3 regions of the Zhaonella formicivorans genome follow, and region 1 is predicted to be linked to each of the others. Evidence: riboswitches for the same ligand, from Rfam matches in the RefSeq annotation. Region 1 holds a riboswitch; each other region holds the start of a gene.
The links. A riboswitch is a leader RNA that binds a small molecule or an ion and turns the genes downstream of it on or off. The one in region 1 is predicted to bind cobalamin.

Region 1 (4,069 bases):
GATTTAGAAAAAGCAGTGAAACAGGCGAAAAAAATGGTTGCAGAAGGAGCTGACATAATAGATGTAGGAGGAGAATCCACCAGACCGGGGGCCCATGAAGTTAGTGCTGAAGAAGAATTAAAAAGAGTTTTGCCGGTAGTGCAGAGATTGGTCAAAGAAATAGATGTCCCCATTTCAGTAGATACTTATAAATCCGAAGTGGCAGAAGAAGCACTTCGCGCTGGAGCCCATATGATTAATGACGTGTGGGGAATGCAAAAAGACCCTGAAATGGCTTCGGTGGTAGCTAAATACGGCGTCCCAGTCATTGTTATGCATAACCAAAAGGGGACAGAGTATCAGGGAGACATTATAGAAGAAATCTGTAAGTTTTTCCGAAAATCCATACAGCTGGGAACTGCTGCAGGAATAAAGCGGGAAAAAATTATTCTGGATCCAGGAATTGGGTTTGGCAAAACCCCTGAACAAAACATACTGGTCATGTCCAGATTAGGGGAATTAAACGATTTAGGCCATCCCATACTTTTAGGGACTTCAAGGAAGTCCATGATCGGGAAGATTTTGGATTTGCCTTCAGGGGAGAGGGTAGAAGGCACTTTGGCCACCACTGTGATGGGCATTATCCAAGGCGTAGATATAGTTAGGGTCCACGATGTGAAAGAAAATATGCGTGCGGCAAAGGTAGCCGATGCTATTGTCAGGGGCGAATAAAAATGGACAAAATATTGCTCAAAAATTTAGCCTTCTACGGTTATCACGGTGTTTTACCTGAGGAAAATGTTTTAGGACAAAAATTTTTCGTGGATATTGAATTGTTTTTGGATTTATGCAAGGCGGGTATTTCCGATGATGTGCACGAGACTGTCAATTATGCCGATGTATATCAGATGGTGAAAAATGTAGTAGAAAATAAAAGGTTTAAATTAATCGAAGCTTTGGCAGAAGCTATAGCCAATTTAATATTAAACAAATTCAGTAGAGTGCAGGAAGTGATTGTGCAGATCAGGAAACCAGAGGCGCCTGTTAACGGCATTTTTGATTATTTTGGCTTAACCATTAAGCGGACAAGGAAAGTCAAAGCATATTTAAGTCTGGGCAGCAACCTGGGCGATAAAAAAGCAAATATCGATCAAGCTGTAGAACTGCTGAGAAATCACGAGCACATTAATGTTACTAAGGTTTCCTCTTATTACGAAACGGAGCCGGTCGGTTACACAGAACAGGACTGGTTTTTAAATATAGCAGTTGAGCTCGAGACTTCTTTAGCTCCCTACTCCTTATTAAAATACTGCAATTTTATTGAAAAAGTATTAAAAAGAGAAAGAGTAATCAAGTGGGGGCCCAGGATTATAGATGTAGATATTTTGTTATATGGGGATTTTCGATCTGAAGATGAATTATTAACCATACCCCATCCCAGGATGATGGAAAGGGCTTTTGTGATGGTTCCTTTGTACGAAATAGCCCCGGAACTTGAAATAAATAAAAGAAATATTAAGGAAATAGTAGAGAGCCTGACCGGGGAAGAAGTCAGAAAAGTTGATTTATAGAAGTCATTTGGTTTTAAGAAGATGCTTTACCGTTTTTAAGGCTGCTTTTCCAGCCAATTTTAAACCTCCGGCTGCCATGCGGCTTGTAGCTCTGACAAAAGTTTTTCCCGAAGCTCTTAAAGCCGATTTGATTAATAACAAATCCTGCTCCAATTCTTCAATAGTAAGGGATGCTTCATTCAAATGCCTGGCGGCAGTTTCCCTGGTGCAGGAGAGCAATGCCTTTTCTATGGCGGACAGTACGATCAAAAGGTCGTCCAGCTGGCCTATAACCGGGATAATGCCTGGAATGAGGTCCACAGGGGCGGTCAGGTAAGCAACACTTGCACCCAGGTATGCTTTACTTAATTTCGGAACCTCCGGTTCTTTAAGTAAGTTATATAGCAGCTTAGTATAGTTGGGCAGGCGCACCAGTGTTTTGCCTAGCTCCATATAATTTTTTTTAGCTGCCAAGATTAGCCCTCCTTTGAGGCAATTGAATATTTTATTTTTACCCATTCTTAGAATAATTATAGAATATATTTTATACTTTTTTAAATTCAGGCAGGAAATTATATTTTCTTGTGGAATATATCTGCCCCAGATGACAAACTAATATAAGCTTTTAGGTGCCCGTATGGGAGAATAGGGAATCAGGTGCAAGTCCTGCAGCGGTCCCGCCACTGTAAGCAGGGAGTTACCCGCGGATACCACTGAAAGGCACCAGCCTTTTGGGAAGGTGCGGGGAAATTATGATCTGTAAGCCAGGAGACCTGCCTAAAAGCTGATCTGTCGGGATGATGGTAAAGTCCTCGGTTTGAATTTATTTCAGGCTGGGGGCTTTTGCTTTTTATATTTCCCTATATTACAAAGGAGGTTTACACATGCTGAAACTGGAAAGAACGATGAAAAAAATTAAGCCCCTGGATGAGGAGGTAATGAAAAAAACCCAGGCTCGCCTGGATGATTTGACCAAGCCGCCGGGGAGTCTTGGTGTGCTGGAGGATATGGCCAGACAAATTGCAGGCATCACCGGCCAGGTGATACCGGAGCTGCCACGAAAGGCTGCTATCCTGATGGCCGGAGACCATGGGATTGTCAAAGAAGGAGTGGCACCTTTCCCTCAGGAAGTTACACCCCAGATGGTGTTGAACTTCGTCAGAGGCGGCGCTGCCATGAGTGTTTTAACCCGCCACGTTGGAGCTGAGCTATATGTGGTAGATATCGGGGTGGCTGCTGATTTGCCTGATGTGCAGGGGATCATTAAAAGAAAAGTGGCTTACGGCACAAAAAATATGGCCCAAGGTCCTGCCATGACTATGGAGGAAGCTGTACAAGCCGTTGAAGTGGGAATTGAGATAGCCGAGGAAGCTATCGAGAAAGGAGCAGGTTTAATCGGCATAGGGGAAATGGGCATCGGCAATACTTCTCCCAGCACAGCCATTGTAGCTGCTTACAGTCAGCTGCCGGTGCCGGAAGTGGTCGGCAGGGGCACAGGAGCTGACGATGAGCGGATGAAAATAAAAATAGCAGCTATTGAAAGGGCTTTGGAAATTAACAAGCCGGAACCGGACAAACCGCTGGAGGTATTAGCCAAAGTAGGCGGATTGGAGATAGCCGGGCTGGTGGGGGTTATCCTGAACTGCGCAGCTCACCGGGTTCCCGTAATTATCGACGGCTTTATTTCCGGTGCTGCCGCATTGATAGCAGGAGCATTATCTCCCCTTTCTAAACAGTACATGCTCGGTTCTCATCTCTCCGAGGAACCGGGGCACAAAGTAATGCTGGAAATACTGGGCATTAAGCCGGTGCTGATGATGCACATGCGGTTAGGGGAAGGAACGGGAGCAGCACTGGCCATGAACCTGGTTGATGCCAGCCTGAAACTGTTAAGGGAAATGGCCACTTTCAGCGAAGCGGGAGTTTCGGGAGCTGTTTAAGCGCACTTCAAAGGGTGTAAAGTATGAGAGCAAAGCTTCAGCCTGAGGAACTACCCTCATAACTAAGCTAAACAAAAAGGCAGACTTTGAGAGGCTGCCTTTTTGTACGCCTGAAGCCGCTTCCCGTTTAATGATGTATCTTCTTTTGAAATAATAGCAGGTAGCAGCATGTACAGCCGGCCGGAGAAAGTTGTTTAGCTGCAGGAGGAGTATTGGTCCCTGGAAGAGAAGCATAATGAATAATACAGAGATGGGGAAAAGGCAGTGGAGGCTGCCCGGGAAGGAGCTGAGGGTTGATGCAGGACGAACATAAAAAGACCGGGGATTTTGAACCGGTGAAAGTTGAGCTGCTGGACGAAGGGGTTACTTTAAAAGATTTAAAAAAAGCCCAGGATTTTTTTGATAAAATTCGCAAGCAAATTTCCGACTGGGCCGAAAAAAAGGGCGGGCGGAAAGGCAAGATGGCAGCGGAAGTGATTCTCTTTGCCCCGGACTTATTTATGCTGTTGGTGCGGCTAGCCCGGGATAAGCGTATTCCAGCGCAAAATAAGGCCGTAATCTTCGCTGGGATAACCTACTTCATTTCTCCGGTGGACTTTT
Region 2 (4,069 bases), 190 kb from region 1:
AAGCCATCTTGAAAGCTCTGGGAGGCACTATCCAACCTCTGGTTAGGGTAATTGCCGAAGGAAAAGTGAAGGGTGCGGTGGGACTTGTTAACTGCACTACTTTGGCCAACGGTCCCCATGATTACATGACTACCGAGTTAACCAGGGAACTGATCAAAAGAGACATCTGCGTGATTTCGGGAGGATGCGGCAATCAGGCGCTGGAAGTTGCCGGCTTTACCAGCTTGGAGGCAATAGAATGGGCTGGAAAGGGGTTGCAAGAAGTTTGCCGCGCCCTGAACATTCCACCGGTATTGAGCTTTGGTACGTGTACCGACACCGGTCGCATAGCTGTTCTGGTAAGTGAGCTTGCCAAAGCATTAGATGTGGATACGGCTGATTTGCCGGTGGCGGTGACTGCTCCCCAATACATGGAGCAAAAAGCGACTATTGATGGAATTTTTGCTTTGGCCTTCGGGTTGTATACCCACCTTTCACCGACCCCACCGGTCACCGGAGCCCCGGAACTGGTGAAGCTCTTGACTGAAGATTTGGTTGAGATAACCGGCGGCAGGGTGGCTCTGGGCGACGACCCGGTCCAAGTGGCAGACGGCATTGAAAACTTCATCATGGAGCGAAGGAAACACCTGGGCATATAAAGAAAGCTGGGGAGGATATTCCCCAATTCAGCTTGTAGACTAAGCCAGCATGTATTATTTCGCTCTGGACAAGCTCCTACGCCGTTACCGGCAGCATAGCTGCCGACGGCTGTGGAAACCAGTCCCGCTCCATAATACATGCTGGCTGATAATAGTTTGTCGACAGCCTGAGCTGGGGAGGATTCCCCAGCTTACTATTTTGTTGTTTTATTGGCTTTCAGGTTTTTCAAAAGAGAGGTAGCTCCTCTTTCCCGGTCCATCTCTATTTTGGAGTTCAACCCGATTTCCGCCACCTCTTGCTTCAAAGCATCCAATTGTCTCGTGTTTCCTACCTTGCCTTTGGCTTTTCCTTGCAGTAATTCACCGCTTTTTTTGTGCGGCTTAGATTTACCCGAATTGTTTCTCATGTAGCCTCTGGGCCAAATTAACCAGAGTACACCTCCTTATATTTTAATTCCCTGTTAGTTTAGGTTAGGAGGTCGAAACTTATTCAGTACCGGCGTACTGTTTTACGAAGACTGTACTTTTGACGGCATTAGCTGCTGGCGACTGGTGACTGAATAAAGTTTTATAAGGTATTGCTAAAACCTTATGTCTTTGGTATAATTAGGGAAAACAGAATAGCTTTGGAGCAAGTGCTTTGCTGAAAATGCAAAGCCGAGAGGGAAGCCAGTGGGAATCTGGCGCGGTCCCGCCACTGTGAAAGGTAGCCTTGCTATATTGAGCCACTGTTCGGCAATTAACCTTGTATTAACTTAAGGGTTATGAAAGTAAATTGCTTCGTATGGCAGTATGCAGTTTAACCAAAATGTCAGTATTGGGTTAAGTGCCGAATGGGAAGGCATAGTAAGGCAATGACCTTGAGCCAGGAAACCTGCTTGTTCTGAGCTCGCAGTTGAACCCACGGTAGATGGGGAGTGAGTCTTAACATTTTTTTTCGGTTTGTAAGCCCTCTGCCTGTCGGTTGGAGGGCTTTTTGCTGTTATAACTTATACTTTTGAATAGGTTCTTTGTCCCGAGGGATAAAGAGTAAATGGAAGCTATTCATATTTTCCGTATGTACAGCAAGGGGAGGGAATGCCAAAATTCTACTTGGGATTCCTGGTGATCCTTGAATAGCGGTCCGGCCTGTTCTAATCGCATCTTCACCTGACCGGGGAGGTGGTTAGATAAGGCTGCCCTTTTTGAAGCTTATCCTCCCTAGTTTGTAAAACTAGGGTATTTTTTTGAACACCATACAACAGCGCTTTTACTCTATACAACATGGACGAGGGGGAAAGGGTAGCGGTGATTTTAGTTTTGGCCGGTACGAAGGAAGGCAGGGAAATCGTCAACCTCTTAAGCCGGGAAGGGCTGCAGGTGATGGTGGCTGCTCTTACCGACTACGGCAAGGAACTGGCAACTGAAACTGCAGGGGAGATATTTCCCGGTGAATTATCATACGATAATTTGAGCCGGGTACATGAAAAGCAATGCATAGACCTGGTAGTTGATGCTTCTAACCCTTTTGCTACCTCAGCCTCACAGCTGATTGGCAGTTTTTGTCGGGATAAAATGCTCCCCTATGTCCGTTATGTCAGGGAAAGAGTAAACATTCCACGGCATCCTTTAATTCATCCTGTCAACTCCTGGGAAGAAGGGGTGGAAAAGGCTTTTAAGCTGGGCAGTACGGTGTTTCTCACTACCGGCAGCAATAACCTGGAAGTTTTCCTTGGACACCCGGCCGCCAAGGGGAAAAGAATAGTGGTGAGGGTTTTGCCGGATCATAACGTCGTGAAAAAATGCCAGGAATTGGGTTTAAGGCCAAAAGATATCATCGCCATGCAAGGCCCCTTTTCCAAAGAAATGAACAGGCTGATGTTCAAGACTTTTAACGCCTCCGTAGTGGTTATTAAAGAAAGCGGTCGGGCTGGAGGGACGGAAACAAAGATGTCCGCAGCCTTAAGTTTAAAAATCCCCGTTGTGGTGATTAAACGGCCTGCTTTAAGCTGGGGCAACGAAGTTCAAAACTATGAGGCTTTGCTGGCGGCAGTGGCCCAATTTAAAAAGATGAGGTGACTCAAAATGAAAGCAACCAAAAGGTCAATGTATATTCTGTATTTTATGGCGACATTTTTGACGGTTCCGCAGGCAGCTTACGCTATGCATATTATGGAAGGATTTTTGCCGGCTCCTTGGGCTGTTTTTTGGACGCTGTTAAGTTTGCCATTTGTTCTTTTGGGCTTAAAGTCCATCAAAAAAATAACAAAGCAGAATCCAAATCTAAAGTTGATGTTGGGAGTAGTGGGGGCTTTTGCATTTGTTCTTTCTGCCCTAAAAATGCCCTCCGTAACAGGAAGCTCTTCCCATCCGACGGGAGTGGGGTTAGGAGCCATTATTTTTGGACCTGCCGCTATGTCAGTTCTAGGAAGCATTGTGCTTCTTTTTCAGGCGCTCCTTTTGGCCCACGGCGGATTAACCACGTTAGGTGCCAATGTTTTTTCGATGGCAATTGTTGGTCCTATTGCTGCATATGGTATATATAAGCTTGGGGATAAATTAGGCGCGCCTGTGTGGTTATCTGTATTTTTGGCCTCCGCTATAGGAGACCTGTTAACCTATGTTACTACCTCGTTACAGTTAGCATTGGCCTTCCCGGCTTCTACAGGAGGGTTTATGGTTTCAATGGCCAAATTTATGGCTATTTTTGCCGTAACCCAGCTCCCCTTAGCTATCAGCGAAGGCTTGCTTACAGTACTTGTTTTTAACACGCTTAGCGCCTATAACAAAAATGAACTGCAGGAACTGGCGGTTCTAAAGAAGGAGGCAAAGGCATGAGTACTACAGCCAAAAACATGATGCTTATTTTATTGGTTATTATCTTAGCTGTTGTTCCTTTACTGTTGAAGAGCGGGGCTGAGTTTGGCGGTGCCGACGGCCAGGCAGAAGCGGTTATTAGTGAATTAAATCCTGAATACCAAGCATGGGCCTCGCCCATCTGGGAGCCGCCCAGCGGGGAAATCGAGAGCTTGCTCTTTGCGCTGCAGGCGGCTTTAGGCGCCGGCTTTATTGGCTATTACATAGGGGCTTCACGGGCTAAGGCTAAAAACAAGGGGAATATTTAACAATGCTGAGCATCGACCAGTATGCCTATTCCAGCGCACTTAAAGATGTTCATCCTGTGGAAAAATTCATCTTTGCCATAAGCTTATTGCTAATTTGCCTGCTGGCTGATTCACTGGTCATTTCTGTAATTGTGATTGCTTTAGCGGCCATAGCCACAGTGGGTATGGCCAGGATTCCCGGAAGTTATTATGCTAAAATGCTGCTCATGCCTTTGGCCTTTCTGCTGCCGGGAGTTTTGACCGTCATGCTTTCCTTCGGGGACCGGGCTGCCGGTTACTGGCAGGAAATTAATCTGGGAGCGGTTATTATCGGTGTACGCTATAGAG
Region 3 (4,069 bases), 750 kb from region 1:
GGCCTATTTAAACCCGGGGGATATTGCTTTAGTTCCCGAACCGGGATATCCTATTTACACAGCAAGTGTAATGTTGGCCGGAGGTAAGAAAGTTGCGGTGCCCCTTCAAGCAGACAATAATTATTTGCCCAAGTTGCAGGATATACCCGAAAAGGTTGCCCGCGAGGCCAAACTGTTGTTTTTAAATTACCCCAATAATCCTTTGGCAGCAGTGGCTGACTATGAATTTTTCTCGGAAGTGGTTGATTTCGCAAAAGAATATGATCTGATCGTCTGTCATGATAATGCTTATTCAGAACTTGCTTTTGACGGCTTCCGACCTATTAGTTTTTTGCAGGTTCCGGGTGCAAAAGAGGTAGGGGTGGAGTTTCATTCCTTTTCCAAGACTTATAACATGGCTGGATGCAGAATAGGTTTTGTAGTCGGCAATCGTGAAGTTATTGCCGCTTTAACTGCAGTTAAAGCGAATTTAGATTACGGCATTTACAAAGCTGTGCAGTTAGCTGCAGTGGCTGCTTTAACCGGGCCCCAGGATTATGTGCGGGAAAACGCCGCTGTCTACGCCAGAAGAAGGGATGTACTGGTGAATGGTTTAAGAGACCTGGGGTGGGATATGCCGAGACCAAAAGCAACTATGTTTGTCTGGGCACCCTTGCCCAAAGGATACACCGATTCCTACGCTTTTGCTGTAGAACTTTTACATAAAACCGGCGTAGTTGTGGTGCCCGGTATAGGATTTGGTCAACTTGGTGAGGGATATGTACGCATTGCCCTGGTAGAGGAGGAAGAAAGATTACGGGAAGCAGTAGCAAGGATTAAGGCAAGTTTTGATTTCAAGGTTACGGAAAATAAACCGGCCTAGGTAAATTGAGTTGTCAATAAAACCATTGCCCGTGCATATAATTTTATGGGAATTTTTCTATGGACGGGTGTGGTACTGTTGGATAGTCTTAAAGAACAAGAACTTTTGAAACGGATTAGTCAGCTGGAAGAAAAAGTAGCGCAACTGAGGGTAAGCCGCCGCGTTCTGATCCAACTTGTTGAAAGAATAGAGCGGGAAAAGGCTGAACTGCTTCAGCGAGCGGAAAGGGAAAAACGCATTTTAAAACTGCAAAACGCCAGGTATGCGCGCTTAATCTTCGAACGGAACAGACAGCTAGCCCTGCTGCAAAATAAACAAAGCCAATAACCAAGGCAGCTCCTGATACGTTTGTTTTATAACTTGTCAAAAAAATGGGTATGAGCTATAATTGATACTGATCAGTTAATTCTCAGTCCAGCTGACAAAATTTTAAAAATTTTAATATAAAACCTCATGGGTGAAGTTACAGGAGAAGGGAATCAGGTGAAAAGCCTGAGCGGTCGCGCCACTGTAACGGGGAGAAGCCTCCATAGCCACTGGTTAAACCGGGAAGGCGGAGGAAGGAATGAACCGTAGCCAGGAAACCTGCCTATAACTTTGCGCAATGTCCTTCGCGTTAAGGGACAGGCGTTAAGCAGCTTATTAAGACCTCAGCCAACCTAGCGTAGGCGAGGTCTTTTTGTCTAATCTGAAAATATACTGTATCGTTTTTTGCCAATCGCTCCAGAGTCATTTTCATCCTATTGTTGGTGCCGCGCTAGCGGGCATTGGTGCTTACTCTGAAAACATAAGTTCATTGGAGGGTAAGAGGGGTGAGCTTTTGCCAGGAAAAATTTTTCTAGTTACCGGTGGGACCAGAAGCGGTAAAAGCGCTTTTGCCGAGAGACTGGCCGCGCAAATTTCCGCTGTTGTTTCTTATATCGCTACAGCTGTGATTACTGATGAAGAAATGCAAGCTCGGGTTGACTTGCATCAGCGGCGCAGGCCTGCTGGTTGGGAAACTTTGGAAGAACCGTACTGTGTATCGGACTTGATAGGGAAAATTGGGGCACCGGAGAAAGTTTTTCTTTTGGACTGTTTATCTGTCTATGTGAGCAATTTGCTTTGGAGGAATAACGCTGATAATGATGAAGAAAACAGGGCAGCGGTGCTCGCTGAAGTCCGGGCGATCTTACAAGCAGCTAAAAACACGGGTTCAACACTGATCATTGTCTCCAGCGAAGTAGGCTTGGGCCTGGTACCAGACAACCGCTTAGGCAGGTTTTACCGTGACCTTTTAGGTGAAGCGAATCAGGAAGTAGCAGAGACTGCTGAGGAAGTTTATTTCGTGGCGTCCGGGATTCCTCTGGCGCTGAAGCGTTTGCACAAATTTATGCAATCTACTGAAAGGGATTGAAAATGGACATGTATCGCTACTATGAAGGGAGAATGTGGAAGAGGGGTTACACCACCGGCAGCTGTGCTGCAGCCGCAGCCAAGGGGGCTGTATTAGCTTTGGTCAAAAATCAGCAAGTGAAGGAGGTCGAAATTGTAACACCTCTCAATACCACGCTCACAATTCCTGTGCATGCTCTAGAAATCAATCAGAAAAGCGCAACCTGCAGCGTAATCAAGGATGGCGGCGATGATCCCGATATAACTCACGGGTTGGAAATCAAAGTTAAAGCCGTAATGAAGGGATCTACAATAGAGATTAGAGGTGGTAAGGGAGTTGGAACTGTTATGAAACCGGGTTTAGCAGTGTCTCCCGGTCAGCCGGCTATAAATCCGGTACCTCGAAAAATGATTCAGGAAGCAGTGCAGCCATTGCTGGAGGCAGGTCAGGGGGTCGAACTGGAAATAATTGTGCCTGGGGGAGAAGAAGCAGCAAGAAAAACCCTTAACCCTAAATTAGGTATTGTAGGGGGAATTTCCATTCTAGGTACTACAGGAATTGTGGAACCTATGTCGGAGGAAGCCTTTAAGTCTTCCCTAGTTCCCCAGATCAGCTTGGCTTTGGCCATGGGATATAAAACACTAGTGCTGACTCCCGGCAGGATGGGGCAAAGGCGGGCCATGGAAAGGTGGAGGTTGCCGGAAGAAGCAGTTGTGCAAATGAGCAATTTTGTCGGTTTTATGCTGCAGGAATGCTGTCAACGACAAGTTGCAAATTTAATCCTGTACGGTCATATTGGCAAATTAATAAAAATAGCCGGTGGAATCTTTCACACTCATAGCAAAGTAGCCGATGCCAGGTTAGAGATTCTTACCGCCCATGCAGCTCTACAAGGCGCTTCTATGGAGGTGATCGACGCCATTATGGGGGCCAATACTATCGAAGAGGCAGTAGGAACCGTAAAAGAAGCCGGAATGGATTTTCTTTTTGAAAAGTTAGCCCAGAGAGTCAGCGCCAAAGCAAGCGAATTCGTACAAGGGAAAATTAAAATTGGCACTATCCTTACCTCTTTAAGTGGGGAAACTCTGGGACAGGATGAAAGTGCTTCGCTATTATTGGAGGAATTGAGGTGTAATTGAGTTTGCTACACGTAGTTGGTATTGGACCAGGGAGCAGGGATTATTTAATTCCGAAAGCAGTGGACACTGTAAACAACGCCCAGGTTTTGGTAGGCGGCAAAAGAGCCTTAGCCCTTTTTCCCGAACACCGGGGTGAAAAAATGGTAATCACCGGCGATCTGCCTAAAGTTATTGCTTTTATCCGTAGCAACTTACATAAAGAAATTGCCGTTTTAGTGTCAGGAGACCCCGGCTTTCACAGCTTACTCCCCATAATCAGAAAGTCGTTTCCCAGCGAGCGGATTCAAGTTATTCCAGGAATTAGTTCTGTGCAGTTGGCCTATGCCAGGCTGGCATTGCCCTGGCAGGATGCAACCTTGCTAAGCCTGCATGGCAAGGAATTAAGCATTCTAAAAGAGTACCTGACTGCTCCAAATCTGGCTCTGCTCACAGATCCCGTAAATTCCCCTTCTCAAATAGCTGCTTACTGGCTGGAGAACGGGGGAACTGATTGTACCGTTTATTTATGCGAGCATCTAAGCTATGAGGATGAAAATGTCCAGCCCTACCTAATGTCTGCCTTAGCGAACCAGCAGAAAACCACCCCATGTGTGATGGTGATTAAAAATGAGCAAGCTTGAGTTTGGAGCGCCCGGCATACCTGATCATTTTTTTGAGCGGGGACAAGTCCCCATGACCAAGGAAGAAATCCGC

Region 2: linked by a shared signal. The riboswitch ahead of cobK (precorrin-6A reductase) and the one ahead of cobT (nicotinate-nucleotide--dimethylbenzimidazole phosphoribosyltransferase) in region 1 are both predicted to bind cobalamin.
Region 3: linked by a shared signal. The riboswitch ahead of cobU (bifunctional adenosylcobinamide kinase/adenosylcobinamide-phosphate guanylyltransferase) and the one ahead of cobT (nicotinate-nucleotide--dimethylbenzimidazole phosphoribosyltransferase) in region 1 are both predicted to bind cobalamin.

The regions. Positions count from the first base shown of each region.
Region 1 is NZ_CP085524.1:1,753,896-1,757,964, reverse strand. Features, by position in the region: gene folP (dihydropteroate synthase) at 1-711, shown strand, start outside; gene folK (2-amino-4-hydroxy-6-hydroxymethyldihydropteridine diphosphokinase) at 714-1,550, shown strand; gene EYS13_RS08695 (YkvA family protein) at 1,554-2,003, opposite strand; cobalamin riboswitch at 2,140-2,324, shown strand; gene cobT (nicotinate-nucleotide--dimethylbenzimidazole phosphoribosyltransferase) at 2,414-3,469, shown strand; gene EYS13_RS08685 (YkvA family protein) at 3,766-4,069, shown strand, end outside.
Region 2 is NZ_CP085524.1:1,939,774-1,943,842, reverse strand. Features, by position in the region: gene cooS (anaerobic carbon-monoxide dehydrogenase catalytic subunit) at 1-638, shown strand, start outside; gene EYS13_RS09580 (hypothetical protein) at 833-1,045, opposite strand; cobalamin riboswitch at 1,255-1,534, shown strand; gene cobK (precorrin-6A reductase) at 1,926-2,696, shown strand; gene EYS13_RS09570 (energy-coupling factor ABC transporter permease) at 2,703-3,455, shown strand; gene EYS13_RS09565 (energy-coupling factor ABC transporter substrate-binding protein) at 3,452-3,742, shown strand; gene cbiQ (cobalt ECF transporter T component CbiQ) at 3,745-4,069, shown strand, end outside.
Region 3 is NZ_CP085524.1:1,008,473-1,012,541, reverse strand. Features, by position in the region: gene EYS13_RS04985 (LL-diaminopimelate aminotransferase) at 1-862, shown strand, start outside; gene EYS13_RS04980 (translation initiation factor 2) at 941-1,189, shown strand; cobalamin riboswitch at 1,301-1,469, shown strand; gene cobU (bifunctional adenosylcobinamide kinase/adenosylcobinamide-phosphate guanylyltransferase) at 1,683-2,258, shown strand; gene cbiD (cobalt-precorrin-5B (C(1))-methyltransferase CbiD) at 2,261-3,376, shown strand; gene cbiE (precorrin-6y C5,15-methyltransferase (decarboxylating) subunit CbiE) at 3,379-3,996, shown strand; gene cbiT (precorrin-6Y C5,15-methyltransferase (decarboxylating) subunit CbiT) at 3,983-4,069, shown strand, end outside.